3 regions of the Saccharopolyspora sp. 6M genome follow, and region 3 is predicted to be linked to each of the others. Evidence: riboswitches for the same ligand, from Rfam matches in the RefSeq annotation. Region 3 holds a riboswitch; each other region holds the start of a gene.

Region 1 (9,897 bases), on a different contig from region 3:
GGCCATCGTGTGCGGGGCGGTGCTGCTGGTGCTGCGCCTGGTCGTCGCGGGGCCGGTGCCGTGCGCGTTGGGCGCGGGGGCGGCGATGGCGGGGTTCGTGGTGCTCGCGGGACCGGAACCGAGCGTGCTGCGAGCCGCGGTGATGGGCGCGATCACGCTGTTCGCCCTGGCGCTGGGCCGGGAACGCTCGGCGCTGCCGACGCTGGCGGGCAGCGTCATCGGCCTGCTGCTGCTCGCACCGGGTCTGGCGACCACGGCGGGGTTCGCGCTGTCGGTGGCCGCGACGGCCGGGCTGGTGCTGCTGGCACCCGGCTGGTCGGCGGCGCTGCACGCCAGGGGAGTTCCGGTCGGGCTCGCCGAGGCGCTCGCGGTACCGGCGGCGGCGCACCTGGTCACGGCACCGCTGGTGGCGGCGATATCCGGGCAGGTCAGCCTGGTCGCGGTGGTGGCGAACCTGCTGGCGGGGCCGCTCGTGGCACCCGCGACGGTGCTCGGCGTCGCGGCGACGGTGGTGGCCCCGTGGTGCGCGCCGCTGGCCGGTGCGCTGGTGTGGCTGGCCGGGCCCGAACTGGAATGGCTGCTCGCGGTCGCCCGGCATTCGGCGGCCGTGCCGGGAGCCGCCGTCGACTGGCCGTCCGGAGTGGTGGGCGGGACCTCGCTGGCGGTGCTCGCGCTGGTGCTGCTGATCGTGCTGCGCGGGCGTATCGCTCGGCTGGTCCTGACCAGCCTGGTGCTGGTCGTCGTGGTGGTGGTGATCCCGGTCCGCCACCAGGTGTTCCCGTGGCCGGTGCCGGGGTGGTCGCTGGTCGCCTGCGACGTGGGACAGGGCGACGGGCTGGTGCTGGCCACCGGCCGGGACCGGGAAGCGGTCGTGGTCGACACCGGACCGGACCCGGCACCGATGGCCGAGTGCCTGCGCCGGTTGCGGATCCGCAGCGTCCCGCTGGTACTGCTGACCCACCTGCACGCCGACCACGTCGGTGGCATCTCGGCGGTGCTGTCCGGGCGGCAGGTCGGCGCGGTCGCCGTCGGACCGCTGGGCGAACCGGCCTGGGCGGCTCGCGAGGTGCGGGCGACCGCGCGCGCCCACCGCACACCCGTCGTCCCGTTGCGGGCGGGCCAGCGGTTGCGGTGGCCGGGATTGGTGCTCGACGTGCTCGGCCCCCGAGGAGCGCTCGCGCGCAGCAACTCGGCGGAGGACGCCAACGACGCCTCGCTGGTGGTCAAGGCGACCACTCCGGCGGGGCGGGTGCTGCTGACCGGGGACGTCGCGCTGCCAGGTCAGGCAGCGCTGCTCGCCTCAGGTGCGGACCTGCGGGCGGAGGTGCTCAAGGTGCCCCACCACGGGTCCCGGTTCACGACGCCGAGATTGCTCGCGCGAGTGCGCCCGCAACTGGCGGTGATCAGCGTCGGAGCCGGGAACGACTACGGTCATCCCAGCCCGCTGATCCTCGGCGAGCTGCAACGGATGGGCGCCCGGATCCACCGCACCGATCAGGCGGGCGACATCGCGGTCGTGCCGGAAGGCCGGGGGCGCACCGCCGTGGAGCGGGGCGATCCGCTGCGGCCGGACGAAAGGTGACGGGGAGGTCAGGCCGTGGGCCGCGGCGCACCGCGGCCCACGGCCACCGATCACAGGCCGAGGGCCTCGTTCACGGCATCGGTGTTCGGGGCGACCGTCGCCTTCGGACCGACCTGGTCCTGCACGGCGTCCAGCGTCTTGAGGCCGTCGCCGGTGATGAGCAGCACCGTCTCCTGGTCCGGGTCGATCTGACCGGCCTCGATGAGCTTCTTCGCGGTCGCCACGGTGACGCCACCGGCGGTCTCGGCGAAGATCCCCTCGGTGCGGGCCAGCAGCCGGATGCCCGCGACGACCTCTTCGTCGGTGACGTCCTCGATGGCCCCGCCGGTGCGCCGGACCACGTCCAGCACGTACGGGCCGTCCGCGGGGGCGCCGATGGCCAGCGAACGCGCGATGGTGTCCGGCCGCACCGGCTGCACCACGTCGTGGTTCTGCTTGAACGCGCTGGCGACCGGCGAGCAGCCGTGGGCCTGCGCACCGAAGATCCGGTACGGGCTCTGCTCGACCAGGCCGGTCTGCCCGAGCTCGCGGAAGCCCTTGTCCACCTTGGTCAGCTGCGAGCCGGATGCGATGGGCACCACGATCTGCTCCGGCAGCCGCCAGCCGAGCTGCTCGGCGACCTCGAACCCGAGGGTCTTGGAACCCTCCGAGTAGTACGGCCGCACGTTGACGTTGACGAACGCCCAGTCCTCGTGCTCGGCGGCGAGCTCGGTCGCCAGCCGGTTCACGTCGTCGTAGTTGCCGTCCACCGCGAGCAGCGAGCCGTCGTAGACCGCGCTCATCAGGATCTTGGCCCGCTCCAGGTTGGACGGGACGAGGACCACCGAGTCCCAGCCGGCACGGGCGGCGGCAGCGGCGACGGCGTTGGCGAGGTTGCCGGTGGACGGGCAGGCCAGCACCTTGAACCCGAACTCGCGGGCGGCGGCCAGCGCGACGGCGACCACGCGGTCCTTGAACGAGTGCGTCGGGTTGCCGGTGTCGTCCTTGATCCAGATCCGCTTGACGCCGAGCGCCTCCGCGAGGTTGTCCGCGCGCACCAGCCTGGTACAGCCGGGCTCGGTGTTCGGGTGCTCCTCGACGTTCGTCGGCACCGGCAGCAGCTTCTTGTAGCGCCAGATGGAGCGGGGGCCTGCCTCGATGTCCTCGCGGCGGACGCGCCCGAAGTCGTAGGCGACCTCCAGCGGCGAGAAGTCCTCCAGGGACACGAACTCGGGAGCCAGGGGCTGGCGGTGGCCCTCTTCCTTCGACACCAGCTCGACGGCCGGACCGAGGTCGTAGGTCTTGCCGGTGGAGTTCGGGGCATGGGCGGCAGCGGTCATCGCGAGGTCCTTTCCTCATCTGTCCCGCGGGCGGGTCGGAGTTGGCACCAATTTCTTCGACTACCTCGCGAATGCCGCGAAAGGTCGAGATGGTTGCCGGGGCTTCATCGGGCCGTTCCCTCTGCCCCTCTGGATGAGCTATTCGGTTGTGGCTGCAACGTTACGGGAGGCCGCCGCGTCCTGGCCAGCACGGGGTCGGCGCACGGGAACGGCGGTGGTGTCGCAGGGTCGTGGGACGATGCCCCCATGAGTTCGCCGTCGGTGGTCTGCGATCCGCTGTACCTGATCCTCGGAGACGAGGAACTGCTGGTGGAGCGCGCTCTGTGGGAGGCGGTCGGCGCTGCCCGCGCCGCCGACCCGGAAACGGAGCTGCGCAGGATCAAGGTGAGTGAACTCACCCCGCCGGAGCTCGACGAGCTGCTGAGCCCCTCGCTGTTCGCCGAAGGGCGCGTGGTGGCGCTCGAAGCGGCCCAGGACGCGGGCAAGGAGATCGCCGAGGCGATCCTGTCGCACGCGCGGCAGCCCGCGGACGGCGTGGTGCTGGTGATCGTGCACAGCGGCGGTGGTCGCGGGAAGAACGCCAAGGAGCTGCCGAGCGCGTTGCGCAAGCTCAACGCCCGCGTCACCGAGTGCAACAAGATCACGAAGGGGCCGCAGCGGGAGGCGTTCGTCAAGGACGAGGTGCGGCGCGCGGGTGGCCGCATCGACGCCGCGGGTGTCGGCGCGCTGATCGAGACGGTCGGCTTCGACCTGCGCGAGCTGTCCTCCGCGGCCTCGCAGCTGGTGGCCGACACCGGCGGCAAGATCGACGAGTCGGAGGTGCGCCGCTACCACCGCGGCCGTGCCGAGGTGACCGGTTTCGTGGTGGCCGAGAAGGCCGTCACCGGTGATCTGGCCGGCGCGCTGGAGGCGCTGCGCTGGGCGTTGCAGCTCGGCGTGGCGCACGTGCTGATCGCGGACGCGCTGGCCGACTCGGTGCGCACCATCGGCCGGGTCGCCGCCTACGGCCGGGGGGACCCGTTCCGCCTCGCCGGAGACCTGGGCATGCCCGCGTGGAAGGTGAAGAAGGCGCAGGCGCAGGCCAGGGGCTGGAGCAGCGCCACCGTGGCCGAGGCGCTGCGCGCGGTCGCCGTGCTCAACGCGGACGTCAAGGGCATGGCCGCCGACGCGGACCACGCGCTGGAGCGCACGGTGCTGCGGCTGGTCGAGCTGCACTCCTCCCGGAACTGACCCGGCACACGCCACCAGGGCGACGATCGCCGCCGGTGCCCGGTGCCGAGCGCCCGGAGTCGCCCGAGAGCCCGATCTCAGCGCCAACCCGCCAGACGCTTCGGCCCCGAACGCGAGGCGGGGCCCGTTCCCGTGGGAACGGACCCCGTCTCGGGCCGGTGCGCGTGCCGGACGAAGGTCCGGCCGCGCTCGGGCTCAGAGCTTGTTGACGGCCTGCGCCAGCGCCGACTTCTTGTTCGCGGCCTGGTTGGCGTGGATGACACCCTTGCCGGCGGCCTTGTCCAGGGTGCGCGAGGCGGCGCGCTGCAGCTCCAGGGCCTTGTCCTTGTCGCCGGCGGCAACGGCCTCGCGGAACTTGCGAATGGCGGTCTTGACCGAGGACTTCACCGACTTGTTGCGCAGGCGGTTGCGCTCGTTGGTCTTGATCCGCTTCATCTGAGACTTGATGTTGGCCACTGGGGCGCCTCTTTCCTCGTTCGGATTCAGTCGTGCCGCGCTGAATCGGCGCTGCCGCACCGGGGCCGAGGGCCCACGGCGTGCGCAGCTTTCCTCCCTGGCGGAATGCCGCACGGCACGGTCGACGATCCTAGCAACGGCGCTCGCAGCGACCCGCGTCGGCACCGGGTGCGAGGACGCTCACAAGCCGGGACTCGATCGGTGGTGGGCGGCATAGGCTCGCGCCCCGTGTTCACCGCATTGGGCTGGCCCGGCTTCGCCGACCTGACGCTGGCCGGCCTCGTCTTCCTGTGCTGCGCGGCGTTCCTGGCCGGCGCGGTGGACGCCATCGTCGGAGGCGGCGGCCTGATCCAGCTGCCAGCGATGCTGCTGCTGGTGCCAGGCGGCAACATCATCTACTCGCTCGGGACGAACAAGCTCGCCGCGGTCGCGGGCACCACGGCGGCCGCGTGGACCTACGCGAAGCGGACCCCGGTGCCGTGGCGCAGCGCGTTGCCGATGGCGGCCGTCGCCTTCCTCGGCGCCCTGGGTGGCGCCGTGTTCGCCGCGTCGCTGCCGCAGACGGTGCTGACCGTGGTGGTGCTGGTGGCCCTGGTCGGGGTCGGCATCTACACGTGGCGCAAACCAGACCTGGGGTCGGTCGCGGCGCCGCGCTTCGGGCCGGTCCAGCAGACCTGGGTGATGGTCGCGGGCGGCCTGGTGATCGGTTTCTACGACGGCATCGCGGGCCCGGGCACCGGCTCGTTCCTGGTCTTCCTGCTCGTGGGGCTGGTCGGCTTCGCGTTCGTGGGGGCCTCGGCCACCGCGAAGATCGTCAACGTGGCCACCAACCTCGGGGCGCTGCTGTTCTTCATCGCCGCAGGCAAGATCCTGTGGGGGTTGGCGCTGGTGATGGCGGTGAGCAACGCGAGCGGCAGCGTGCTGGGCGCGGCGCTGGCGTCCAGCCGCGGGTCGGTGTTCGTGCGGAAGGTCTTCCTCACCGTCGTCGTGGCGCTGGTGGCCAGCCTCGGCTGGAAGCTCGCATCCGGGCTGTGAGCCCGTTCCGGGACGATCAGTCAAGACTCCACGTCAGGCGTGATGTGAGATCGAGAACACCGGCGGGTCGCGGGAATGATCCCGCCCGGGGTGTGGTTGTATGAGTCGGCCGATTTTTGTGTTCGTGTTCGACACGCTCGCGAAAGTTGCGGGCGCGACTCTGTCCTGAGCGCAAGCTGGAGAGTTCGCCGTCTGGACTAGGCCCCGGTGCTCGCGCGGTGCGAGCACCGGTTACTCATCAGCTGTGAGGAGACAGAGATGGCACAGGGCACTGTGAAGTGGTTCAACTCCGAGAAGGGCTTCGGCTTCATCTCCCCCGACGGTGGCGGCCCGGACGTCTTCGTCCACTACTCGGCCATCGAGGGCAACGGCTTCCGCACCCTCGAGGAGAACCAGACCGTGACCTTCGAGATCACCCAGGGCCAGAAGGGCCCGCAGGCCAGCGGCGTTCGCGCGGTCTGAGTGCGGTGATCCGCTTCGGCGGGCCCTCCACCTTCGAGGTGGGGGCCCGCCGTTTTTTCGGCCCTGGGCGGGGTGGCGCGGTACAACGGGAGCCATGGACGTCGTCAACAGCCGCACGATCTTGCACCCGCGCGACCCGGAGGGCTCGCTGCGCTTCTACCGAGACGTGCTCGGGCTGGCGATCTCCCGCGAGTTCCCGGGTGGCACGGTGTTCTTCCTCGGGCAGGGGTTCCTGGAGATCTCCGGTCGCGGCGAGCACGGCCCCAGCCCCGACCAGGTGCTGTGGATGCAGGTGCGGGACCTGCGCGCCGAGTTCGACCGGCTCGCCGAGCTGGGAGTCACCGTGGAGGCCGAACCGGCCCGGCAGCCGTGGGGTCTGGACGAGGCGTGGATCGTCGACCCGGACGGCACGCGGATCGTGCTCGTCGAGGTGCCGGCGGACCATCCGATCCGCGCCGACCAGCGGCCGCGCTGAGCCACCCCCGGAGTTGGGCACCGGCGGCCGGTCGCCGCGTGGGACGATGTGGGTTGCACGCGCGCCCCGCGAGGACCCCGAGATCCCAAGGAACACCGAGTGAGCAGCTTCGCCGACACCACCTTCACGGACCCGGAGCGCATCCGGAACTTCTGCATCATCGCGCACATCGACCACGGCAAGTCGACGCTGGCCGACCGGATGTTGCAGCTCACCGGGGTGTTGGGCGAGCGGGCGTACCGGGCGCAGTACCTCGACCGGATGGACATCGAGCGGGAACGCGGCATCACGATCAAGGCGCAGAACGTGCGGTTGCCCTGGGCCGTGGACGGCGTCGACCACGTGCTGCACATGATCGACACCCCGGGGCACGTCGACTTCACCTACGAGGTCAGCCGCTCGCTGGCCGCCTGCGAAGGCGCGATCCTGCTGGTCGACGCCGCGCAGGGCATCGAGGCGCAGACCTTGGCGAACCTGTACCTGGCGATGGAGCACGACCTCCAGATCATCCCGGTGCTGAACAAGATCGACCTGCCCGCGGCGGAGCCGGACAAGTACGCGGCCGAGCTGGCGCACATCATCGGCTGCGAGCCCACCGACGTGCTGCGGGTGTCGGCGAAGACCGGTGAGGGCGTCGGCGAGGTCCTCGACGAGGTGGTCCGCCAGATCCCCGCCCCGCAGGGCGTGCACGACTCGCCGCCTCGCGCGATGATCTTCGACTCGGTGTACGACACCTACCGCGGCGTGGTGACCTACATCCGCGTCGTCGACGGCAAGATCACGCCGCGGCAGCGGATCCGGATGATGTCGACCGACGCGACGCACGAGCTGCTCGAAGTCGGCATCATCTCGCCGGACCCGAAGCCCTCCGCCGGGCTCGGCGTCGGCGAGGTCGGCTACCTGATCACCGGGGTGAAGGACGTCCGCCAGTCCAAGGTCGGCGACACGGTGACCGCGGAGCGCAAGGGCGCGACCGAGGCGCTCGGTGGCTACCGCGAACCGAAGCCGATGGTCTACTCCGGGCTGTACCCGGTGGACGGCTCGGACTACCCGATCCTGCGCGAGGCGCTGGACAAGCTGCAGCTCAACGACGCCGCGCTGACCTACGAGCCGGAGACCTCGGGCGCGCTGGGCTTCGGCTTCCGCTGCGGTTTCCTCGGCCTGCTGCACCTGGAGATCACCCGGGACCGGCTGGAGCGCGAGTTCGGCTTGAACCTGATCTCGACGGCGCCCAACGTCGTCTACCAGGTGAAGCTCGAAGAGGGCGAGGACATCGAGGTCACGAACCCGTCCGACTGGCCGGAAGCCAAGATCGGCGAGATCCACGAGCCGATCGCGAAGTGCACCGTGATCGCCCCGTCCGAGTTCGTCGGCACCATCATGGAGCTGTGCCAGAGCAGGCGCGGCCGCCTCGAAGGCATGGACTACCTCTCGGAGAGCCGGGTCGAGCTGCGCTACACGCTGCCGCTCGCCGAGATCGTCTTCGACTTCTTCGACCACCTCAAGTCCCGCACGCGCGGCTACGCGTCGATGGACTACGAGGAGGCGGGCACGCAGAGCTCGCAGCTGGTCAAGGTGGACATCCTGCTGCAGGGCGAACCGGTGGACGCGTTCAGCGCCATCGTGCACAAGGACTCCGCCTACTCCTACGGCACCAAGATGACCTCGAAGCTGCGCGAGCTCATCCCGCGTCAGCAGTTCGAGGTGCCGATCCAGGCCGCGATCGGTTCGCGGGTGATCGCCCGCGAGACGATCCGCGCCATCCGCAAGGACGTGCTCGCCAAGTGCTACGGCGGTGACATCAGCCGGAAGCGCAAGCTGCTGGAGAAGCAGAAGGAGGGCAAGAAGCGGATGAAGACCATCGGGCGGGTCGAGGTCCCGCAGGAGGCCTTCGTCGCGGCGCTGTCCACCGACGAGTCGGCCGGGAAGGACGACAAGTCCAAGTCCAAGAAGTGACGCGTCCGCGGTGGAGCTCCGCTCCGCGGTGGTGCGGACGGCGGGGTCGGTTCGCCGTACCCATAGCCGCCGGCTATGGCGCGCATCGCGAATCGGTCTGCCCTCCGCCGCGGACCTCCGCCACCTGCGGTGATCTTGTGCGGATGTGGTCCGGGACTCGCTGACCAGCGGCGTCCGGCCCGTGGGAACCCTTGCTCGCGGCGGTTCGCCGACTAGCATTCGAGCCGCACCGCGGGGACGCGGAAACCGTTGCGCCGCTTGCGGTTTCGCCGTCTCCCGTGCTCGTCCGCCGCACCGCACAGGAGGTCGCACATGGGAGCATCCGACGTATCGCGTGAACACCTGCCGATCCCGGACGCCCCGCCCACCGCCGTCACCGCGCTCGACGCGCGCGACCAGAACCCGGCCTTCACCCCCGCTCAGCCGCTGAACGCCCCTGCGGGCGCGCCGAACGTCGTGCTGGTGCTCATCGACGACATGGGTTTCGGTGCGTCCAGTTCGTTCGGCGGACCGTGCGAGATGCCCACCGCGCAGCGGCTCGCCGACGGCGGCCTGCGCTACTCCCGGTTCCACGTCACCGCGATCTGCTCGCCGACGCGCCAGGCGCTGCTGACCGGCCGCAACCACCACTCGGTGGGCATGGGCGTCACCACCGAGATGTCCAGCGCGGCCCCCGGCTACTGCGGCATCCGGCCGCGCAGCGCAGCCACGCTCGGTCAGGTGCTCAACGGCAACGGCTACAACACGGCCGCGTTCGGCAAGTGGCACCAGACCCCGGCGCGGGACGTGAGCCCGGCCGGCCCGTTCGACCGCTGGCCCACCGGCGAGGGCTTCGAGAAGTTCTACGGCTTCTTGTGCGCCGAGATGAACCACTGGTACCCGGTGCTGTTCGACGGCACCAACCCCGTGGAACCGGACCGTCGGCCCGAGGACGGCTACCACCTGTCCGAGGACCTGGTGGACCAGGCCATCGACTGGGTGCGCACCCGGCACACGTTGAAGCCGGACACCCCGTTCTTCACCTACCTGCCGTTCGGCGCGACGCACGCGCCGTACCACGTGCCGCAGGAGTACCGGGACAAGTACCGCGGCAAGTTCGACCACGGCTGGGACCGGCAGCGCGAGATCACCCTGGAGCGGCAGAAGGCGCTCGGCGTGGTTCCGCCGGACACCGAACTCGCCCCGTGGGCCGAGGGCGTGCCGCACTGGGACGAGCTGTCCGCGGAGGAGCAGCGCGCGGCGGCCTCGTTGATGGAGCTCTACGCCGGGTTCGCGGAGCACACCGACGACCAGGTGGGTCGGCTCGTCGACGCGCTGGAGGAGACGGGCGAACTCGACAACACGATCTTCATCTACATCCTCGGGGACAACGGCGCCTCGGC
Region 2 (9,897 bases), on a different contig from region 3:
CCGAACTCGTCGACGGCCCGCGCCCGGAACCGGTGGAGGCCACCGACGCCCTGGTGAGCGCGCAGCCCGGGCTGGCGCTGGCGGTGCTCACCGCGGACTGCGTGCCGGTGCTGCTCGGCGACCCGGTGACCGGCGTGGTGGCCGCGGTGCACGCGGGCCGGGTCGGCGCCCGGGTCGGCGTCCTCGTCGAGGCACTGAAGGCGATGCGCGGCGCGGGCGCCCGCATCGACGACATCGAGGCGCTGCTGGGACCCGCCGCCTGCGGCCAGTGCTACGAGGTGCCCGAGTCGATGCGCGACGACGTCGAGGAGTACCTGCCCGGCAGCGCCTGCCGCACCCGCAAGGGCACGCCGGGGCTGGACCTGCGCGCGGGGCTGTGGGAGCAGCTGGCGGGCGCCGGGATCGCGAAGATCGGCATCGATCCGCGCTGCACGATGGAGAGCCGCGAGCTGTTCAGCCACCGCCGTGACGGGCCCCGCACGGGCCGGTTCGCCGCCGTGGTGTGGGCGGAGCGGGAGGAGTCGTGAGCGAGGACGACGAGCGCCGCGCGGAGCTCGCCGAGTCCCTGAGCTCGATCCGGCAGCGCCTCGCGGCGGCCTGTGCGGCCGCTGGGCGGCCGGTGGCGGACGTGCAGCTGCTGGCGGTGACCAAGACCTTCCCGGCGCGGGACGTGGCGCTGCTGGCCGATCTGGGCCTGGTCTCGTTCGCGGAGAACCGCGAGCAGGAGGCCCGGCCGAAGGTCGCCGAGCTGGCCGCCCTGCGCCCCGCCGCGGAGGCGCGCTGGCACATGGTCGGGCAGCTGCAGCGGAACAAGGCGCGCTCGGTCGCCCGCTGGGCGGACGTCGTGGAGTCCGCGGACAGCCCGCGGCTGGTGGAGGCGCTGGCCGGTGCCGTGCGCAACGCGCTCGACGCGGGAGAGCGGACACGCCCGCTCGAAGTTCTCGTTCAGGTGAACCTGGACGAGGCGGCCGGCCGGGGTGGCTGCCCCGCCGCCGAGGTGCCCGCGCTCGCCGCCGACATCGCCGCGCGGGATGAGCTCAGGTTGCGCGGAGTCATGGCCGTGGCGCCTCAGAACACCGCGCCGGACGTGGCCTTCGACACACTTTCGGCGATCTCCACCCGGCTCCGCCGGGACCACCCCGAAGCTGGGGAGATCTCGGCGGGGATGAGCGGCGATCTGGAGAGTGCTGTGGCCCACGGCTCCACCAGGGTGCGTGTCGGAACAGCGCTGCTGGGAGGGCGGCGGTTAATCTCGCCGTAGCCTGGGCGGAGGGTCGAACGCCGGTCGAACCGCGCTCGGCTCCGGAGGAGTCGCGGAGGAAGGGCACGCCGATGAGCACGATGCACAAGCTGAAGGCCTACTTCGGCATGGTGCCCGCCGACGAGGTCGACGACTTCGACGACGAGCCCTACGGCGACCGGTACGGCGATGCGGGCGAGTACGACGCGCCAGCCGACCGGGTCGGACGGCGGCGCGTCGGAGTGCGCGGCGGCTACCAGGACGAGGCGGCCGCCGACGAGGGATTCGACGATCACGGGCACCGCGAGGCCGCGCACCGGGACACCGGTCACCGCGGCGAGGAGTACCGCGACGTCAAGCCGTCGCGCAGGCAGTGGACGCCGGAGACCGCGGCGCGCACGGCCGCCGAGCGGGAGTCCGTCTCCCGGTTGCGGGCCGTCACCGACACCGGCAGCCACTTCAACTTGAGCAAGATCACAACTCTGCATCCTCGCAGCTACAGCGAGGCCCGCACGATCGGGGAGCAGTACCGGGACGGCACTCCTGTGATCATGAACCTGACGGAGATGGACGAAGCGGACGCCAAGCGTCTGGTCGACTTCGCCGCAGGTCTGGCCTTCGCGATGCGCGGTTCGATCGAGAAGGTCACCAACCGGGTGTTCTTGCTCTCACCCCCGAACGTGGACGTCGCAGCCGAGGACAAGCGCCGCTTGGCCGAGGGTGCCTTTTTCAACTACGGGTGACCGGTGGCAGAGTTGAGCTGTGGAACTGGCGCTGATCGTCCTTTACTACGCGGTCTTCTTCTTCTGGCTGCTGCTCACGGCCCGTATCGTGATCGAGCTCGTCCGGGTGTTCGCCCGCGACTGGCGCCCCGCTGGAGGGGTTGCAATCGCGTTGGAGAGCATCTACACAGTGACCGACCCGCCGATCCGGCTGCTGCGTCGGGTGATCCCGACGGTCCGGATCGGCGGTGTAGGGCTGGACCTATCCATTATGGTGCTGCTGCTGGTTGTGTTCATACTGATGCAGCTGCTGTTGAGACTATGGGCGCAGTCCGGGTAACGGGGAACCCGGGTGACCCGCAGCCGAAGAGTGCGTGAGGTGATCTTGTGGGCTTGACCCCCGCCGACGTGCATAACGTCGCGTTCAGTAAACCGCCGATCGGGAAGCGCGGTTACAACGAGGACGAGGTGGATGCTTTCCTCGACCTGGTTGAAGCCGAGCTCGCCCGGTTGGTGGAGGAGAACAACGACCTGCGGAGCCAGATGGAGCAGCTGGAGGGCCAGCTGCAGACCGCGCAGGTCGATCTCGACGACGCGCGCAGTCAGGCGTCCGCGGTTCCCGCCGCCCCCGCTCCGGTGGAGGAACCGCGTCGGCTCGCGCCGGTCCCGGCTCCCACCGCGGCCGAGCAGACCTCGCCGGGTGGTGACCACCACGTGCAGGCCGCCAAGGTCCTCGGGCTCGCCCAGGAGATGGCGGACCGGCTGACCGGCGAGGCGAAGGCCGAAGCCGACGGCATGCTCTCGGAGGCCCGGACCAAGTCCGAGCAGTTGCTCTCCGACGCCCGGTCGAAGTCGGACAGCATGGTCAACGAGGCGCGCACCCGCGCCGAGACGATGCTCAACGACGCCCGGACCAGGGCCGAGACGCTGGAGCGGCAGGCCAGGGAGAAGGCCGCCGGTCTGGAACGCGACGCGCAGCGCAAGCACGCCGAGGTGATGGGCAACATCACCCAGGAGAAGAACGCGCTGGAGAAGAAGATCGACACCTTGCGCACCTTCGAGCGCGAGTACCGCACCCGGTTGCAGACCTACCTGGAATCGCAGCTGCGTGAACTGCAGGACCGCGGATCGGCGGCACCCGCCGAGAGCGGGAGCCGCGCTGCCGGCCAGCAGAACACCTACAGCTTCGGAGCTCGGGCCGCCGAAGCCGGCTGAGCGGGCCGGTGACCGGATCCGCCGGTCGTGAGCCATCGCGCGGCCCAGGAGCCGCCGGTGGTCGGCTGCGGAGGGGACAAGGGGGTCCCCGCACGGTGCGGTGAAGGGAAGTTCGGCGTGTTGTTGGTAGTGCTGTTCCTGGTCCTGGCGGCCGGTGGCGTGCTGGTGACGTCGGTGCTGGTCCAACGCCCGGAATGGGCGTGGTTGTCGGTGCTGCTCAGCGTGCTGGCCGCGGCACTGCTCGTGGTGGAACGGTTGCGGCGGCGGAGGGAAGCGAGCTCACCGCCGCGGCAACCGGTCTCCGCGGGCGAGGCGGGGCAGGACCCGGCGGCACCGGCCGGCGAGGTCGACGTCGACGAGGAACCGGACGAGGAGGACACCGATGCGGCGGACGCGCTGCTGGTGTCCGAATCGGACGACGAAGTCGTGGTCGTCGACGAACGTCCCCGGTACCACTTGGCGAGCTGCGACTGGCTCGGCGAGCGCGAGGTGCAGGGGCTGCCGGTGAAGGAGGCCCGGGAACTGGGCTTCACGGCCTGCTCCCGCTGCACCCCGGACGCGGTGCTGGCGGGACAGGCGCGCGCCGCGCGCTAGCAGGACCGCCGGGAACGCGGATCCGCCGCGGAGCGCTCAGGGCCCTGGGCGCGGACCGCGGTGGCCGCGGGAAACCGGTGGCGTCGAATGGTTATGCTGAATGCGGGCTGGTCGCCGGGGAGCGACCGGCCCGCATCGGCGTTGATCCGGCCATCACCGGGGAGCCTCCGGAAGAACGGGCGCAGTGCTCCAGCGGGAGCAGCGCCCCAGTAGAACCGGACGGGTCCGGCCCGTGACAGCCGGCAACGAGTGGCCGTCGCGTTCTGCGGCGGCAAGCGGGGTGGTACCGCGGGACGCGGGCGGCCGGATGGTCGCGCGCCGTGTCGTCCCCGTGTGGGCATCGAGTCCGGATGCCCGTGCGGCTGCTGACGACACACCGGCGAGGAGAACACCCGCGATGGCTTACCCGAAGGTCCGATTCGGCGGAACGGCCGCCCCGGAGGACGCGGATCGAGAGGCCCCCCAGGAGCGCGGGGTGGCCGCGCAACCGTCGTTCCCGCAGGTCGAGCGGGAAGTGCTGGACTTCTGGTCCGCGGACGGGACGTTCCGGGAGAGCGTGCAGGCCAGGGACGCGGGCGTCAACGGCTCGAACGAGTTCGTCTTCTACGACGGGCCGCCGTTCGCCAACGGCCTGCCGCACTACGGCCACCTGCTCACCGGGTACGTCAAGGACGCGGTGCCGCGCTACCAGACGATGCGCGGCCGCCGGGTGGAGCGCCGCTTCGGCTGGGACTGCCACGGGCTGCCCGCCGAGGTGCAGGCGGAGAAGCAACTCGGCATCACCTCGAAGTCCGAGATCGAGTCGATGGGCGTCGCCGAGTTCAACGACGCCTGCCGCGCCTCGGTGCTGCGCTACACGCGGGAGTGGGAGGACTACGTCACCCGCCAGGCCCGCTGGGTGGACTTCGAGAACGACTACAAGACGCTCGACGTGGACTACATGGAGAGCGTCATGTGGGCGTTCAAGACCTTGTGGGACAAGGGCTTGGTCTACGAGGGCTTCCGGGTGCTCTGGTACTGCTGGCGCTGCGAGACGCCGCTGTCCAACACCGAGACGCGGATGGACGACACCTACCGGCAGCGGCAGGACCCGGCGGTGACGGTGGGCCTGCGGCTCGTCGCGCCGGGCAAGGCGTTCGACGGGGCGCTGGCCCTGGTCTGGACGACGACCCCGTGGACGTTGCCGTCGAACCTCGCGGCCGCGGTGCACCCCGAGGTGGACTACGTGCTGGTGGAGCCCGGCCAGGGCGGGGAGCGCTACGTGCTCGCCGAGGCCCGGCTGGGCGCGTACGCGCGGGAGCTCGGCGAGGACGTCGCCGACCGCGTCGTCGCCCGGTTCACCGGCGCCGAGCTGATCGGCACGAGCTACCGGCCGCCGTTCGACTTCTTCGCCGGGCGACCCAACGCCCACCAGGTGCTGCCCGCCGACTACGTCACCACCGAGGACGGCACCGGTGTCGTGCACATCGCGCCCGCCTTCGGTGAGGAGGACAAGGCCGTCACCGACGCGCACGACATCGAACCGGTCGTCCCGGTCGACGCGCGGGGCCGGTTCACCGCCGAGGTCGCGCCGTACGAGGGCCAGCAGGTCTTCGAGGCGAACAAGCAGATCATCCGGGATCTCAAGGAAGCCGGGCTGCTGCTGCGGCACGAGACCTACGACCACCCGTACCCGCACTGCTGGCGCTGCGACAACGCGCTGATCCAGCGGGCCCTGTCGTCCTGGTTCGTGGCCGTCACCCGGTTCCGGGACCGCATGGTCGAGCTCAACCAGCAGATCAACTGGGTGCCGGGGCACATCCGGGACGGCCAGTTCGGCAAGTGGCTGTCCAACGCCCGCGACTGGAACATCTCGCGGAACCGGTTCTGGGGTTCGCCGATCCCGGTGTGGACCTCGGACGACCCGGCGTACCCGCGCACCGACGTGTACGGCTCGCTGGACGAGCTGGAGCGCGACTTCGGGGTACGGCCCGCCGACCTGCACCGCCCGAACATCGACGAGCTGACCCGGCCGAACCCGGACGACCCGACCGGCGCGTCCACGATGCGGCGGGTGCCGGAGGTGCTGGACTGCTGGTTCGAGTCCGGGGCGATGCCGTTCGCGCAGGTCCACTACCCGTTCGAGAACTCCGACTGGTTCGAGCACCACTACCCGGGCGACTTCATCGTCGAGTACAACGGCCAGTCCCGCGGCTGGTTCTACCTGCTGCACGTGCTGGCCACCGCGCTGTTCGACCGGCCCGCGTTCTCCAACGTGGTCGCGCACGGCATCGTGCTCGGCGACGACGGCATGAAGATGTCGAAGTCGAAGAACAACTACCCGGACGTGAACGAGGTCTTCGACCGCGACGGTTCGGACGCGATGCGCTGGTTCCTGATGGCGAGCCCGATCCTGCGCGGCGGAGACCTGGTGGTCACCGAGCGCGGCATCCGGGACGCGGTGCGCCAGGCGGTGCTGCCGCTGTGGAACTCCTGGTACTTCCTGGCGTTGTACGCCAACGCCGAAGGAGTCGAGGGCCGGTTCCGGGTGGACAGCGAGCACGTGCTGGACCGCTACGTGCTCGCCAAGGCGCACGAGCTGGTCGGCGACGTGCAGGCCGCGATGGACGTGTTCGACCCGGCCGGGGCGTGCGCCGCTGTCCGCGACTTCCTGGAGGTGCTGACCAACTGGTACGTGCGCCGCTCCCGGGACCGGTTCTGGGCCGGGGACGCCGACGCCATCGACACCCTGCACACCGTGCTGGAGGTGACCTGCCGGGTGGTGGCGCCGCTGCTGCCGCTGACCGCGGAAGCGGTGTGGCGCGGGCTCACCGGCGGCCGCTCGGTACACCTGTCGGACTGGCCGCTGGTCGACGAGCTGCCTGCCGACGCGGCGCTGGTCTCCGCGATGGACCGGGTGCGGCAGGTGTGCTCCTCGGCGCTGGCGCTGCGGAAGTCGAACTCGCGCCGCGTCCGGCTGCCGCTGGCGAAGCTGGTCGTGGCCATGCCGGAGGCCGAGTCGCTGCGGCCGTTCGTCGACCTGGTCCGGGACGAGGTGAACGTCAAGGAGGTCGAGCTGACCACCGACGTCGCCGCGCACGGCCGGTTCGAGATCGCCGTGAACGCCCGCGCCGCCGGACCTCGGCTGGGCAAGGACGTGCAGCGGGTGATCAAGGCCGTGAAGTCCGGTGACTGGACCCGCAACGCGGCCGGGGCCGTGGTCGCCGACGGCACCGAACTGCAGGAGGGCGAGTTCACCGAGCGGCTGGTGTCCACCGACTCCGGTGCCGCGGCCGCGTTGCCGGGCGGCGCCGGGATGGTGGTGCTGGACTGCGACGTCACCCCGGAGCTGGCCGCCGAAGGCGTGGCCCGCGACCTGGTGCGCGTCGTGCAGCAGGCGCGCCGGGACGCCGGTTTCGAGATCTCCGACCGCATCCGCGTCGAGGTCTCCGCGCCGGCCGAGGTGCTGGCCGCCGTGGACGCGCACCGCGAGTTCATCGCCGCCGAAACGCTCGCCGACGCCGTGTCCGAGGGCGCGGCCGCGGGTGGTTCCGCGGGCAGCGTCGGGGACGGCGTGGACGTCTCGGTCGCCGTCGAACGGGTCTGATCGGTCGCCGCCGGGCGGGTCCGCGGGAACCACCGCGGATCCGCCCGGACGGGCGTGGCGCACCTCCCACTTCGCACGGGGTGGTTGCGCGCGGCGGGGGCGATCCCTAGTCTTCTCCGTCGAAGGTCATGAGTGCCAGCGGGAAACCCCGGTTTGCTGGCCGGCAACCCTCCTACCGCGGTGGGGTGCCCCGGGTGAGGACCTGGCCGATCGCGCAGGGCGATCGGCAAGCGCGGGCCCCGAATGCTCCGGGCCCGGTGAGGCCCTAGGAGGCATCGTGTCGTCAGCCGTCCGCTCCGCCACCGGCGAGATCGCCGAAACCCCGATCTGGTCCGTCGGGGACTCCGTTCCCGCGGTCCCCGCGGTCGTCGGCGCGCAGCTGCGGGTTCCGCTGGTCACCGGCGGTTCCGCCGAGTACGCCAACCTGGACCACGGGGCCAGCGCGCCTTGCCTGAACGCGGTGCGCGACGCCGTGAACGAGCTGCTGCCCTGGTACGCCAGCGTGCACCGCGGCGCCGGGTTCGCCTCCCAGGTGTGCACCCGGGTCTACGAGGGGGCGCGGGAGACGCTGCGCCGGTTCGTCGGCGCCCGCCGCACCGATTCGGTGATCTTCACCCGGAACACCACCGACGCGCTGAACCTGCTGGCCGCCGCGCTTCCCGCGGACACCTCGGTGGTCGTGTTCGACACCGAGCACCACGCGGCGCTGCTGCCGTGGGCGGGGGAGCGGGTGCACCACCTCGGCATCCCGGAGAGCCCGCAGGAGGCGGTGCGACTGCTCGACGCCGCGCTCGCCGAGTGCGCCGACGGGCCGAAGCTGGCCGTGCTCACCGGGGCGTCCAACGTGACCGGCGAGCTGTGGCCGGTCGCCGAGCTCGCCCGCGTCGCCCGCGAGCACGGCGCCCGCACCGTGCTCGACGCCGCCCAGCTCGCCCCGCACCGCCCGGTGCGCATCGCCGACCTCGGCGTGGACCACGCCGTGCTGTCCGGGCACAAGCTCTACGCCCCGTTCGGCGCGGGAGCGCTCATCGGCCGCGACGACTGGCTGGACCGGGCCGAGCCGTACCTGGCCGGCGGCGGCGCCACCCGATCGGTCCCCGACGCGGGCGAGATCGACTGGAACACCGGTCCGGAGCGGCACGAGGCCGGTTCGCCGAACACCGTCGGGGTGCACGCGCTCGCCAAGGCCTGCGAGGTGCTCGCCGAGCACGCCGAGGCGATCGAGGGGCACGAGGACCTGCTGCTGCGCAGGCTCCGCGCCGGGCTCGCCACCGTTCCCGGGCTGCGCGAGCTGGGTCTGTTCGGCCCCGAGCACGACCGGGTCGGCGTGGTCAGCTTCACCGTGGACGGCCAGGACCCCGGGCTGCTGGCGGCGGCGCTGTCCGCGGAGCACGGCATCGGCGTGCGGGACGGGCTGTTCTGCGCGCACCGGGCCGTGCGGCACCTGCTGGCGGGCACCGACGCGCAGCGCGCCGTGCGGATCAGCCTCGGTCTCGGCACCACCGTCGAGCACGTGGACCGGATCGTCACCGCGCTGCGCGGGCTCGTCGCCCACGGTCCGCAGTGGAGCTACGAACTCGACGGCGGCCGCTGGGTTCCCGTCGACGACCCGCGCGAGTTCCCCGCCGCGTTGGCGTGAGCCGCTGCGAACGACCGATCGGCGGTCGGGGAGAATGGGCCGGGTGAACACCGAGCAGTCCGACTCCGAGCAGCCCGGATCGAACCCCGCCACCGGCGAGGGCTCGTCCTCAGAACCGGAAGCGCGACCCGCCGCGAGCGGGGACGGCGGTACCGCCGCGAGCGAGCCGGACCCGGGTTCGGACGGCGACGGTTCGACCGCGGTCGGGGCGGCCGGTGGCCGTGCCTCGCGGAAGCTGCTGGCGCTGCTGTTCGGGGTGGCCGCGCTGCTGCTCGCCGCGGACGTGGTGACCAAGATCGCCGCGGTCGCGCGGCTCGACGGGCAGCCGCCGCTGGAACTGTTCGGCGGGGCGGTGTACCTGGTGCTGGTGCGCAACCCGGGGGCGGCGTTCTCGCTGGCCACCGGCATGACCTGGCTGCTGGCGCTGCTGGCGATCGTCGTGGTCGGCGTCATCGTGTGGCTGGCGCCGAAGCTGCGCTCCACCGGGTGGGCCGTCGGGCTCGGCCTGGTGCTGGGCGGGGCGTGCGGGAACCTGGTCGACCGGTTGTTCCGGGAGCCCGGGCCGTTGCGCGGCCACGTCGTGGACTTCGTGTCGCTGTTCGCGCCGGACGGCAGCGTGTGGCCGGTGTTCAACGTCGCCGACTCGTCCATCGTGTGTGGCGGGATCCTCGTGGTGCTGCTGTCGCTGCTCGGCCGCGACTACGACGGCACCGTGCACACCCGGAAGAAGCGCGAGGACCGGGCATGAGCGATCTGCGGATGCTCCCGGTCCCCGACGGCCTCGAAGGGATGCGGGTCGACGCGGGCCTGGCGAAGTTGCTCGGGTTGTCCCGGAACACGGTGGCGGGGCTCGCCGAATCCGGTGAGGTGCTGCTCGACGGCGCTCCCGTCGGCAAGTCGG
Region 3 (9,897 bases):
GGGTTCGACCATGTTCTCGGCCTGGCCGCCGGTGGAGTTCGGCACGAGCACGCTCACACGTGAATCGTAGGGTTGGGCTCATGGACCTCGAATCCGGATCGGGCACGTTGGTGCTCGCCGCGACCCCGCTCGGTGATGCCCGCGACGCGTCCGCCCGGTTGGTCGATGCGCTCGGCTCGGCGACGATCATCGCCGCGGAGGACACCCGCCGGGTGCGCACGCTGGCGACGTCGCTGGGGGTGAACCCGGCCGGGAAGATCGTCAGCTACTACGAGGACGTGGAGGCGGCGCGCACCCCGCGGCTGCTGGAATCGCTGCGGGACGGCCAGGACGTGCTGCTGGTGACCGACGCCGGGATGCCGAGCGTGTCCGACCCCGGGTACCGGTTGGTGTCGGCGTGCGCGGCCGAGGGACTGCCGGTGACCTGCCTGCCGGGGCCGTCGGCGGTGACGACGGCGCTGGCCGTGTCCGGGCTGCCGTCGGACCGGTTCTGCTTCGAGGGCTTCCCGCCGCGCAAGCCGGGGGAGCGGCGCCGCTGGTTCGGGCGGCTGCTCGCCGAGCAGCGGACCTGCGTGTTCTTCGAGTCGCCGCGGCGGCTCGCGGACACCTTGGCGGACGCGGTCGCGGTGCTCGGCCCGGACCGGGCGGCGGTGGTGTGCCGCGAGCTGACCAAGACCTACGAGGAGGTGCGCCGCGGCGACCTGGGTTCGCTCGCCGAATGGGCGGGCGCCGAGGTGCGCGGCGAGATCACCGTGGTGATCGGCGGCGCGGCCCCGGTCTCGCAGGACCCGGCCGACCTGGTGCCGCAGGTCGAGGAGCGGGCCGCCGAGGGCATGCGGCTCAAGGACGCCGTCGCCGAGGTCGCCGAGCTCAGCGGCGCCCGCAAGAACGAGCTGTACACCGCGGTGCTCGCCGCCCGGCAGTGAGCTGAGCGAGCCCGCCCCTCCGCCGCGGGCCGGGTGGCGTCGGCGGGATCCCCACTGCGGGACCGTGGTCACCGGTCGCTCCGCGCGGGGGAACGTCGATCCCGCGGCGGTGGCCGTCGCCCGGGTGGTCGCTGCTCAGCGGTCCGGGCCTGCTGGGCGCGGTCGAAGCCGGGCGGTGCGGTGGGGTGCGGGGCTACCGTGCGCGCATGGTGTGGGTGACCGGGACTACCAGGCTGGCGGCGATCACCGGTGCGGAGTCGCGCAACGCCGGATCGGGCGTGGTCGCGACCGACCTCGGGATCTTGTGGGACGACGGGCGCGGCGGGGTGCTGGCCGCGTTCGGCGACACCTACGGCGAGCGCTGGGGCGGTAGCGGTGCCGGCCCGAAGCACGCGGACTGGCGGTGCAACGTGCTCGCCCGCAGCACCGGGACCGACCTCGACTCGGGGCTCGACCTGGACTGGGTGGTGCGCCGGGAGGACGGTGGCGCGGCCCAGTTCCTGCCCGGCGACCGCACCGGCGTCCGCGAGCACACCGTGATCCCCACTGCGGGCATCGCCGTCGGCGGGCGGAACCACCTGCACTACATGTCGGTGCGGCGCTGGGGAGTTCCTGGTTCGTGGCACACGAACTACGGGGCGCTGGCGTACTCCGACGACGGCGGCCGCAGCTGGACGAAGTCGGAGTCGGCGGTGTGGCGCAACGACCGGCAGCCGTTCCTGCGCCGGTTCCGCCGCCGCGACCAGGGCGGCCACCCGTTCCAGCAGCTCGCATTCGCGGGCGTCGTGGCCGGGCGGGTGCACCTGCTGGGCACGCCGAGCGGCCGGTTCGGCGCCGGGCACCTCGCCCGGGTCGGCCCGGACGACCTGCTGGACCCGGCGGCCTACGAGTACTGGACGGCGCGCGGCTGGACCGCGGACGAGCGGGAGGCGCTGCCGGTGCTCGCCGCCCCGGTCGCGGAGCTGTCCGTGCAGTTCAACACCCACTTCGGCCAGTGGTTCGCGGTGCACCTGGACGAGCGGCGGGCCGCGATCGTGCTGCGCACCGCCGACCGGCTCACCGGACCGTGGTCGGCGGGACGGGTGCTGGCCGCCGGATCCCGGTTCCCCGCGCTCTACGGCGGCTTCCAGCACCCGTGGGCGGCGGACCGGCCCGCGGTGTACTTCACGACGACGCAGTGGCGGCCGTACAACGTGTCCTTCCTGCGCGCCGACCTGGAATGACCCCGTCCGGTCGGGCTCCGCGCGGACCGTAGGCTCGCCGGTGGCACGACCGACCGAGGGGTTTGACGGTGAGCAAGAAGGACAAGAAGGAACGGCCGCCGATGCCGGAGGCGCTGCCCGCGCCCGCGGTGGACGCGCACACCCACCTCGACGCGTGCGGCGCGAAGACCGCCGAGGACGTGCGCACCCTGGTCGACCGCGCCGAAGCCGCCGGGATCACCCGGGTGATCACCGTCGCCGACGACCTCGAGGCCGCGCGCTGGGCCGCCGAGGCCGCTACCTGGGACGACCGCGTGTTCGCCGCGGTGGCGCTGCACCCGACCAGGGCCGAGGACCTCACCGACGCCGCCCGGGAGGTGCTGGCGGAGCTGGCCGAGCGGCCGCGGGTCGTGGCGATCGGCGAGACCGGGCTGGACTACTACTGGGACTTCTCCTCGCCGGCATCGCAGCACGAGGCGTTCCGCTGGCACATCGACCTGGCCAAGCGCACCGGCAAGCCGTTGATGATCCACGACCGGGAGGCGCACGAGGACATCCTGCGCATCCTGACCGAGGAGGGGTCGCCGGAGGCGGTGGTCTTCCACTGCTTCTCCGGGGACGCGGAGTTCGCCCGCGCCTGCGTGGACCGCGGCTACGTGCTCTCGTTCGCGGGCACCGCGACCTTCCGCAACGCCAACGCGGCCGGCCTGCGCGAGGCGGCCCGGCTGGTGCCGGTGGAGCAGATGCTGGTGGAGACCGACGCGCCGTTCCTCACCCCGCACCCGTTCCGCGGGCGCCCCAACGAGCCCTACTGCGTCAATTACACCCTTCGAGAGCTCGCGGAACTGCGCGGAGCCGATCTCGCGGAACTCGCCGTGGCCACCACCGCCACGGCAGAGCGGATCTTCCGCCTCGATCAGGTAGGAACCGGCTGACCTGCGCTGACTGAGCGTGCCCTGCCGTCGTGCCGGGCGCGCGCACTGACTTGCGACCGCGACCCGGCGACCTAGCGTCCCCTGCGGAAGCCGGGGGCGGCCCCGCTCGGCGATCGGCCACAGTGGACCCGACAGGTCCGCGGCAGGCGCCGGGACCGCTGCCCGGAGGCACGGCAGTCAGGACCTGTATGCGCATCCGTGGCATCACCAGGATCGGAATCGCCGCCGCGATCACGCTGTGCGGCGCGCCGCTCGCGACCGCGGCACCCGCCCCCGAGCGCAGCGGTGACGCCGGAGAACCCCGCACCGGGCAGGTGTGGGACCGGCTGGCGCAGTGCGAATCCGGCGGGAACTGGGCCACCAACAGCGGGAACGGCTACTACGGCGGGCTCCAGTTCGACCGCAGCACGTGGGCGGCCTACGGCGGCGAGGGCTTCGCCCGCTACCCGCACCGCGCCTCGCGCGAGCAGCAGATCTCGGTGGCGAGCGCGCTGCGCGACGACCGCGGCGGCTACGGGGCCTGGCCGGCGTGCGCCCGGAAGCTCGGGCTCCCGCGTTGAGCGCTCCTGCTCCGAACGGCGTCCCGAAGCGCCGCTGAACGGCTCGACCGCCGGAGATCGCCCGGGAGTGTGAGGAAGTGAGGTTCCTCATCACCCACCGCGTCCGGACGGTCGTTGCCGCCGCCGGCGCGGGCGGCGGGAGATGACCGCTCTCTCCCGTCGCCCGCCCCCCACCGGCCGTCCCGGCGCCCGAGCCGGATCCGCTGATCGGGGCGACTGGTGATCCGCTCACCAGGGACGATCAAACCGTCCACTGGGGACGAAGCGGTCGATCTCGGCGCGGAGCGGCGAAACCGCGGCGGTGGTGGGAAAACTGGCAGCGGTTCGCGGTCGATCACTCGACCCGATCACCGACGGTGCACGGTTGCGCGGCAAATCGGCGTAACCCAGGTCACACCGCCGGGCGGCCCCTTGGCGGGCCCGCGGGATCACGCTAGAGTCTCGGCCTCGTAACCGATGACAACGAAGTCACGGGAACGCCCGCTAGTCGCCGCCGGGTACGTCGGGGAAGTCGGTGCCACCGATCGAGCTGGGAACGAGACCGGTTCGCATCAGGTATCGGCTGAAGACGGCGCTTGGCTACGGGAGTCGGATACGGAAACGAAGCACGAAGTCGCGCAGCGGCAGGTGAAGGAGTTCGAACCGGACATGCTCGGCGAACTCCCCTCGGTCACCCGCGCGCGGACGGCTTCTCGCTTTCGAGAGGTAGCGACCCTGTGAACGGACGCGGCATCCCCGGTGCCCACGCCAGCTCCACCAGCAGCGATGAACAGCTGGGTGGTGCAGGCCGAGACCACGGCTACTGGGCCGATTCATTCGAGCCCTCGACGGACTGGTTCAGCCCCGTGAGCCCGCAGCAGCAGACCGCGGTCGGCCTGCTCGATCGCGAGAGCGATGCGGAGATCACCGCCGAGCAGCCCTTCGCCCCCATCAGCGACCGGTACCCGGCGCAGGACCACCCGAGCTTCCCGCCCGGCGCGCTGGAGATCACGCCGGACGACGTGCTCGAAGCGCTCGGACCGCAGGCCGACGAGATGCTCGCGACTGCCGACATCGACGTCGACGAGCTCATCCGGCTCATCAACGCAGAGACCGTGGTCATGCCGCCGCTGGTCCTGCCCGACGAGCTCGGTGAACCGCAGGCGCAGCCCTCCCCGGAGGTCGTCGAAGCGATCACCTCGTGGAAGCAGCGCTTCCTCAAGGGCGCGGTCGCCGCGGTCATCCTCACCCTGACCGGCTCCGGCGGTGCCGCCGCCGCGATGGACAAGTCCGTCACCGTCGAGATCGACGGCAAGGAACGCCAGGTCAACACCTACGAGTCGACCGTCGGCGAAGTCCTCGAGGACGAGGGCATCAGCATCGGCGAGCACGACGCGCTGAGCCCCTCCCCGCAGTCCAAGGTCGGGCACAACGACACGATCACCCTCGACCGCGGCCGCCTGCTGAAGATGACGGTGGACGGCGAGCAGCGCGAGGAGTGGGTCCGGTCGGTGACCGTCGGCCAGGCGCTGCGCCAGCTCGGCGTCGCCGACGACGGCGCCTGGGTCTCCAGCGCGCGCAGCACGGCGGTGCCCGAGCAGGGCATGGACCTGGTGGTCAAGACCGCCAAGGACATCACGATCACCGACGGCGCGGGCGAGCCCCGGCAGCTGACGACCACCGCGGTGACCGTCGACGAGCTGGTGCAGGAGCAGAACCTCCAGCTCGGGCCGGAAGACCACATCACCCCCGGCGGCGACCAGAAGATCACCAGCGGTGCCACGGTGCAGATCGACCGCACCGGCAGCACCGTGATCAACGTGACGGTGCCGATCGAGCCGCCGGTCAAGGAGATCGAAGACGACTCCATGCTCAAGGGCGAGGAGAAGGTCGAGAACCCGGGCACGCCCGGCGAGAAGATCGTCTTCACCCGGGTGAGCACCCGCAACGGCGAGGAGACCGGTCGCGAAGCGGTCGGCGAGAAGATCACCAAGGAGCCGACCGAGAAGGTCGTCCGCGTCGGCACCAAGCAGCCGCCGAACAGCGCCGTCTGGGACAAGCTGGTGCAGTGCGAGGCCGGCGGCAACTGGTCGATCAACAGCGGCAACGGCTACTACGGCGGTCTCCAGTTCGACAAGAGCACCTGGGACGCCTACGGCGGCGACCAGTACGCGGCCTACCCGCACCAGGCCAGCCGGGAACAGCAGATCTCGGTCGCCACGAAGGTGCGCGACGCCCGCGGCGGCAGCTACGGCGCCTGGCCGGGCTGCTCCTCGAAGCTCGGCCTGAGCTGAGCCGCGCCGGGACGGTTCCCGGCTCCCGCGTTCTTCGACCGGTCATCGGCCTCGTGCCGGTGACCGCTCGTTCGCGTTCCCGGGCCTGCTCGGTGCGGTCCTGATCAGCGCGGGGGAGGGCGGGCGCGGTGCGGGAAGCGGGCGCGGGTAGCTTTGACCTCGTGGAACAGCACGCGAACCAGGCGCGGTTGCTCGGGCCGGCCGATGTTCGCCGGCTGGCGGGGGAACTCGGGATCCGGCCGACGAAACGGCTGGGCCAGAACTTCGTGCACGACTCGAACACGGTGCGCCGCATCGTCGGCGCGGCCGAGCTCACCGCCGAGGACGTGGTGCTGGAGGTCGGGCCCGGGCTGGGCTCGCTGACCTTGGCGTTGCTGCCGGAGGCCGCCGGGGTGGTGGCCGTGGAGATCGATCCGGTGCTCGCCGAGCGGTTGCCGCGCACCGCCGCCGAGTTCGCCCCCGAGCTGTGCGACCGGTTGCGGGTGCTGCCCGCCGACGCGCTGCGGGTGCGGGCCGCCGACTTCGCCGAGCCGCGGCCGACCGCGCTGGTGGCGAACCTGCCGTACAACGTGGCGGTGCCGGTGGTGCTGCACCTGCTGGCGGAGCTGCCGTCGCTGCGCACCGGGCTGGTGATGGTGCAGTCCGAGGTCGCCGACCGGCTGGCCGCGAAACCGGGTGGTCGCACCTACGGGGTGCCGAGCGTGAAGGCCGCGTGGTACGCCGACGTCCGGCGCGCCGGGCCGGTGCCGCGCAACGTGTTCTGGCCGGTGCCGAACGTCGATTCCGGGCTGGTGGCGTTCTCCCGGGTCGATCCGCCGTCGGCGGCGCCGCGGGCGCAGGTGTTCGCGGCGGTGGACGCGGCGTTCGCGCAGCGGCGCAAGACGCTGCGGGCGGCGCTGTCGGGCTGGGCCGGGTCGGCGGCGCGCGCCGAAGAGGTGCTGCGGGCGGCGGGGGTGGATCCGGCGGCGCGGGGCGAGCAGCTCACCGTGGCCGATTTCGCCCGGGTGGCCGAGGCCGCCGGAGAACCGGCGCGCTGACGTTCCGCTGCGTCGCCTCCCTTCGGGACTTCGTTGGTCCGTCCGGAGGGAAAACCGTAGTGTTGATCACATAAGGTCACCGGAATATTCACGGCGGGCCATGCCCCCTGCTCAACAGGGGGATGTGATTTGTCAAACGATTCCACATAGTGACGGGTTTTGGCTTGCGCCCGTCGACACCGCTGCGTTCTACTATGCGGGAAATCCATCCCGAGCGGCTGAGAGACCTGGCTCCACGACGCCGCAGCAACCACTCCACCGGAGCAGGTGCTAACGCCAGGGTCGATGGAGTTGTGGTGTCTGAAACTCTGCTCGCAGGTGAACGTGCGCCCCGGACCAGCCGCCGGCAGGCCCGCGGCGGTCGCGCTCGCGTCGGATCCGGTCCGCACGGCCTCGCCTTGACCCAGCGCCGGGTCATCGATCACGGACGCCGCACCACGACGGCCTGTCGCCTCGCCGGCTGACGACCCCAGTCGTCACCGCCCCACCAGGCCCTTCTGTTCCTCCCCGCCCGGCCGCGGCATGCCCGCAGGCCGGCGTGAGCTGATGCGGAGCGATCGTGATCACAGTCGAGAACCTCACCAAGTCCTTCCGGCACGACCAGTCGAGCCGGTCCGACGTCGTCGCCCTCGACGACGTGTCCCTGGAGGTCCCCGCGGGCGCCGTGCTCGGCGTCGTCGGCCCCAGCGGCGCGGGCAAGTCCACCCTCGCCCGGTGCATCGCCCTGCTGGAGAAGCCGGACCGCGGTGCCATCCGGGTCGACGGCACCGACCTCGTGGCCCTCGAAGGCGCCGCGCTGCGCGCCGCCCGCCGCCACATCGGCGTCGTGCCGCAGGGCGACTCGCTGCTGCGGCAGCGGACCGCCGCGGGCAACGTGGCGCTCCCGCTCGAAGCCGCCGGGATGCCCGCACCGCAGCGCCGCAGCCGCGTCGCCGAACTGCTCGACCTGGTGGGGCTCACCGACAAGGCGCCGACCTACCCGGACCGGCTCTCCGGCGGGCAGCGGCAGCGCATCGCGGTCGCCCGCGCGCTGGCCGCCAAGCCCTCGGTGCTGCTGGCCGACGAACCGACCTCGGCGCTGGACCCGGGCACGACCGACTCGGTGCTGACCGTGCTGGACCGGGCGCGTTCTGAACTGGGCGTCACCGTCCTGGTGGTCACCCACGACATGGCCGTGGTGCGGCGCATCGCCGACGACGTGGCCGTGCTCGAAGGCGGGCGCGTCGTGGAGCACGGCAAGGTGCTCGACCTCGTCGCCGAACCCGGCAGCCGGGTCAGCACCAGCCTGCTGCCCGAGACCGACCAGGCGCCCGCCGTGCCCGGAGTGCGGCACGACGTGGTCGCCGAAGTGGTCCTCGTCGGCTTCGCCGCCGTCGGGGCGCTGCTGCCGGAGGCGGCCGCCCGCTTCGGGGTGGAGCTGTCCATCCTCGGCGGCGGGCTCACCCGGCTCGGGGACACCCCGGTGGCGAAGTTCCGCATCGGACTCACCGGCGAGCGGTCCGAGTCGGCCCTGAAGTGGATGGTCGACCGGGACGCGCACGTGCGGCGCACCCCGGTCAGTGTTGATGGAGTCGCGGCGTGAGTGATCCGACCCCCTGGGCGGAAGTAGCGGAGCTGCTCGGCGGTGCCACCGTCGAAACGCTCTACATGGTGCTGGTGGCGACCGTGCTGGCGGTCCTCGGTGGACTGCCGCTCGGCGTGTTCCTGCACCTGAGTTCTCCGGTCGGGCTCAACCCGCGTCCGACGCTGCACCGGATCCTCGGTGTGGTCGTCGACGTGGTGCGGTCCGTGCCGTTCGTGGTGCTGCTGGTGGTGCTGGCCTCCTTCACCAGGTTGTTGGTGGGCACGTCCATCGGCAGCACCGCGGTGATCGTCCCGCTGGTCGTCGGCGCGGTGCCGTTCTTCGCGCGGCTGACGCAGAACGCGTTGCGGGAGGTGAGCTTCACCGTCGTCGAAGCCGCGATCACCACCGGGTCGAGCCGGTGGCGGATCGTGTGGACCGTGCTGCTCGGCGAGGCCCGCGCCGCGCTGGTCGGGGCCGTCGGCGTCACCGCCGTCGCGCTCATCGGCTACGCGGCGATGGCCGGCGCCATCGGCGGCGGAGGTCTCGGGACCACCGCCATCCAGGACGGCTACCAGGCGTACGACGAGCGCGTGCTGTACGGATCGGTGGCGGTGCTGGCCGTGCTGGCCTTCGCCATGCAGCTGCTCACCGACATCACCGCCAAAGCAGTGGACCGCCGCCGCAGCGCGACCGGCTAGGCCCGCAGCTCACCAGGAACACTCCGACGACGGGGACGTGCGATCCCCGCCGGCCGCCGGTGCGCGTCACCGGCCGGCCCTCCAGAAAGGACGCGATCGATGCGTTTTCGCTCCCTGGCCGTGGTGCTCACCGCCGCGACGCTGGCGCTCGCAGGTTGCGGCGGCTCCGGCACGCCCGCCGCGCAGGACCCCGAGGCCCCGCTGACCATCGGCGTCAGCCCGCAGCCGCACGGCGAGATCCTGCAGTTCGTCAAGGACGACCTGGCCGAGAAGGCAGGCATCGAGATCGAGATCGAGAAGTTCGACGACTACAACCGGCCCAACGAGGCCGTCGCCAACGGCGAGCTGGACGCGAACTACTACCAGCACAAGCCGTACCTGGCGGAGTACCAGGCGCAGCGCGGCGGCGAGTTCGAATGGGTGCAGACGGTGCACCTCGAACCGCTGTCGGTCTACTCCAAGAAGGTCCGCTCCCTCCAGGAGCTGCCGAACGGCGCGCGGATCGCGCTGCCCAACGACCCGTCGAACCAGACCCGCAGCCTGGAACTGCTGCAGGCCAACGGTGTCCTCAAGCTGAAGCCGGGCGCCGAGCAGGGCGCCGGGGTGCGCGACGTGGCGGAGAACCCGAAGAACATCCAGTTCCAGGAGCTCTCCAGCGACCAGCTGCCCCGCTCGGTCGATGACGCCGACGCGGCCATCGTG

What was found. Region 3 has a riboswitch for S-adenosylmethionine ahead of LCD31_RS20060 (methionine ABC transporter ATP-binding protein). Riboswitches for the same ligand answer to the same signal wherever they lie in the genome.
Region 1: another riboswitch for S-adenosylmethionine. It lies ahead of thrC (threonine synthase); the one in region 3 lies ahead of LCD31_RS20060 (methionine ABC transporter ATP-binding protein).
Region 2: another riboswitch for S-adenosylmethionine. It lies ahead of LCD31_RS16905 (aminotransferase class V-fold PLP-dependent enzyme); the one in region 3 lies ahead of LCD31_RS20060 (methionine ABC transporter ATP-binding protein).

What each region holds. Positions count from the first base shown of each region.
Region 1 is NZ_JAIUJZ010000161.1:7,189-17,085, reverse strand. Features, by position in the region: partial or broken gene LCD31_RS20670 (ComEC/Rec2 family competence protein) at 1-1,582, shown strand, start outside; gene thrC (threonine synthase) at 1,633-2,901, opposite strand; SAM riboswitch class I at 2,914-3,041, opposite strand; gene holA (DNA polymerase III subunit delta) at 3,148-4,131, shown strand; gene rpsT (30S ribosomal protein S20) at 4,327-4,587, opposite strand; gene LCD31_RS20650 (TSUP family transporter) at 4,816-5,622, shown strand; gene LCD31_RS20645 (cold-shock protein) at 5,881-6,084, shown strand; gene LCD31_RS20640 (VOC family protein) at 6,179-6,559, shown strand; gene lepA (translation elongation factor 4) at 6,659-8,515, shown strand; gene LCD31_RS20630 (arylsulfatase) at 8,828-9,897, shown strand, end outside.
Region 2 is NZ_JAIUJZ010000117.1:369-10,265, forward strand. Features, by position in the region: gene pgeF (peptidoglycan editing factor PgeF) at 1-527, shown strand, start outside; gene LCD31_RS16875 (YggS family pyridoxal phosphate-dependent enzyme) at 524-1,261, shown strand; gene LCD31_RS16880 (cell division protein SepF) at 1,333-1,983, shown strand; gene LCD31_RS16885 (YggT family protein) at 2,003-2,302, shown strand; gene LCD31_RS16890 (DivIVA domain-containing protein) at 2,350-3,177, shown strand; gene LCD31_RS16895 (hypothetical protein) at 3,295-3,771, shown strand; gene ileS (isoleucine--tRNA ligase) at 4,169-7,357, shown strand; SAM riboswitch class IV at 7,482-7,596, shown strand; gene LCD31_RS16905 (aminotransferase class V-fold PLP-dependent enzyme) at 7,668-8,996, shown strand; gene lspA (signal peptidase II) at 9,031-9,744, shown strand; gene LCD31_RS16915 (RluA family pseudouridine synthase) at 9,756-9,897, shown strand, end outside.
Region 3 is NZ_JAIUJZ010000154.1:331-10,227, reverse strand. Features, by position in the region: gene LCD31_RS20095 (dolichyl-phosphate-mannose--protein mannosyltransferase) at 1-12, opposite strand, end outside; gene rsmI (16S rRNA (cytidine(1402)-2'-O)-methyltransferase) at 81-926, shown strand; gene LCD31_RS20085 (DUF4185 domain-containing protein) at 1,133-2,149, shown strand; gene LCD31_RS20080 (TatD family hydrolase) at 2,251-3,063, shown strand; partial or broken gene LCD31_RS20075 (transglycosylase family protein) at 3,363-3,623, shown strand; gene LCD31_RS20070 (transglycosylase family protein) at 4,340-5,896, shown strand; gene rsmA (16S rRNA (adenine(1518)-N(6)/adenine(1519)-N(6))-dimethyltransferase RsmA) at 6,058-6,933, shown strand; SAM riboswitch class I at 7,136-7,225, shown strand; gene LCD31_RS20060 (methionine ABC transporter ATP-binding protein) at 7,493-8,515, shown strand; gene LCD31_RS20055 (methionine ABC transporter permease) at 8,512-9,195, shown strand; gene LCD31_RS20050 (MetQ/NlpA family ABC transporter substrate-binding protein) at 9,295-9,897, shown strand, end outside.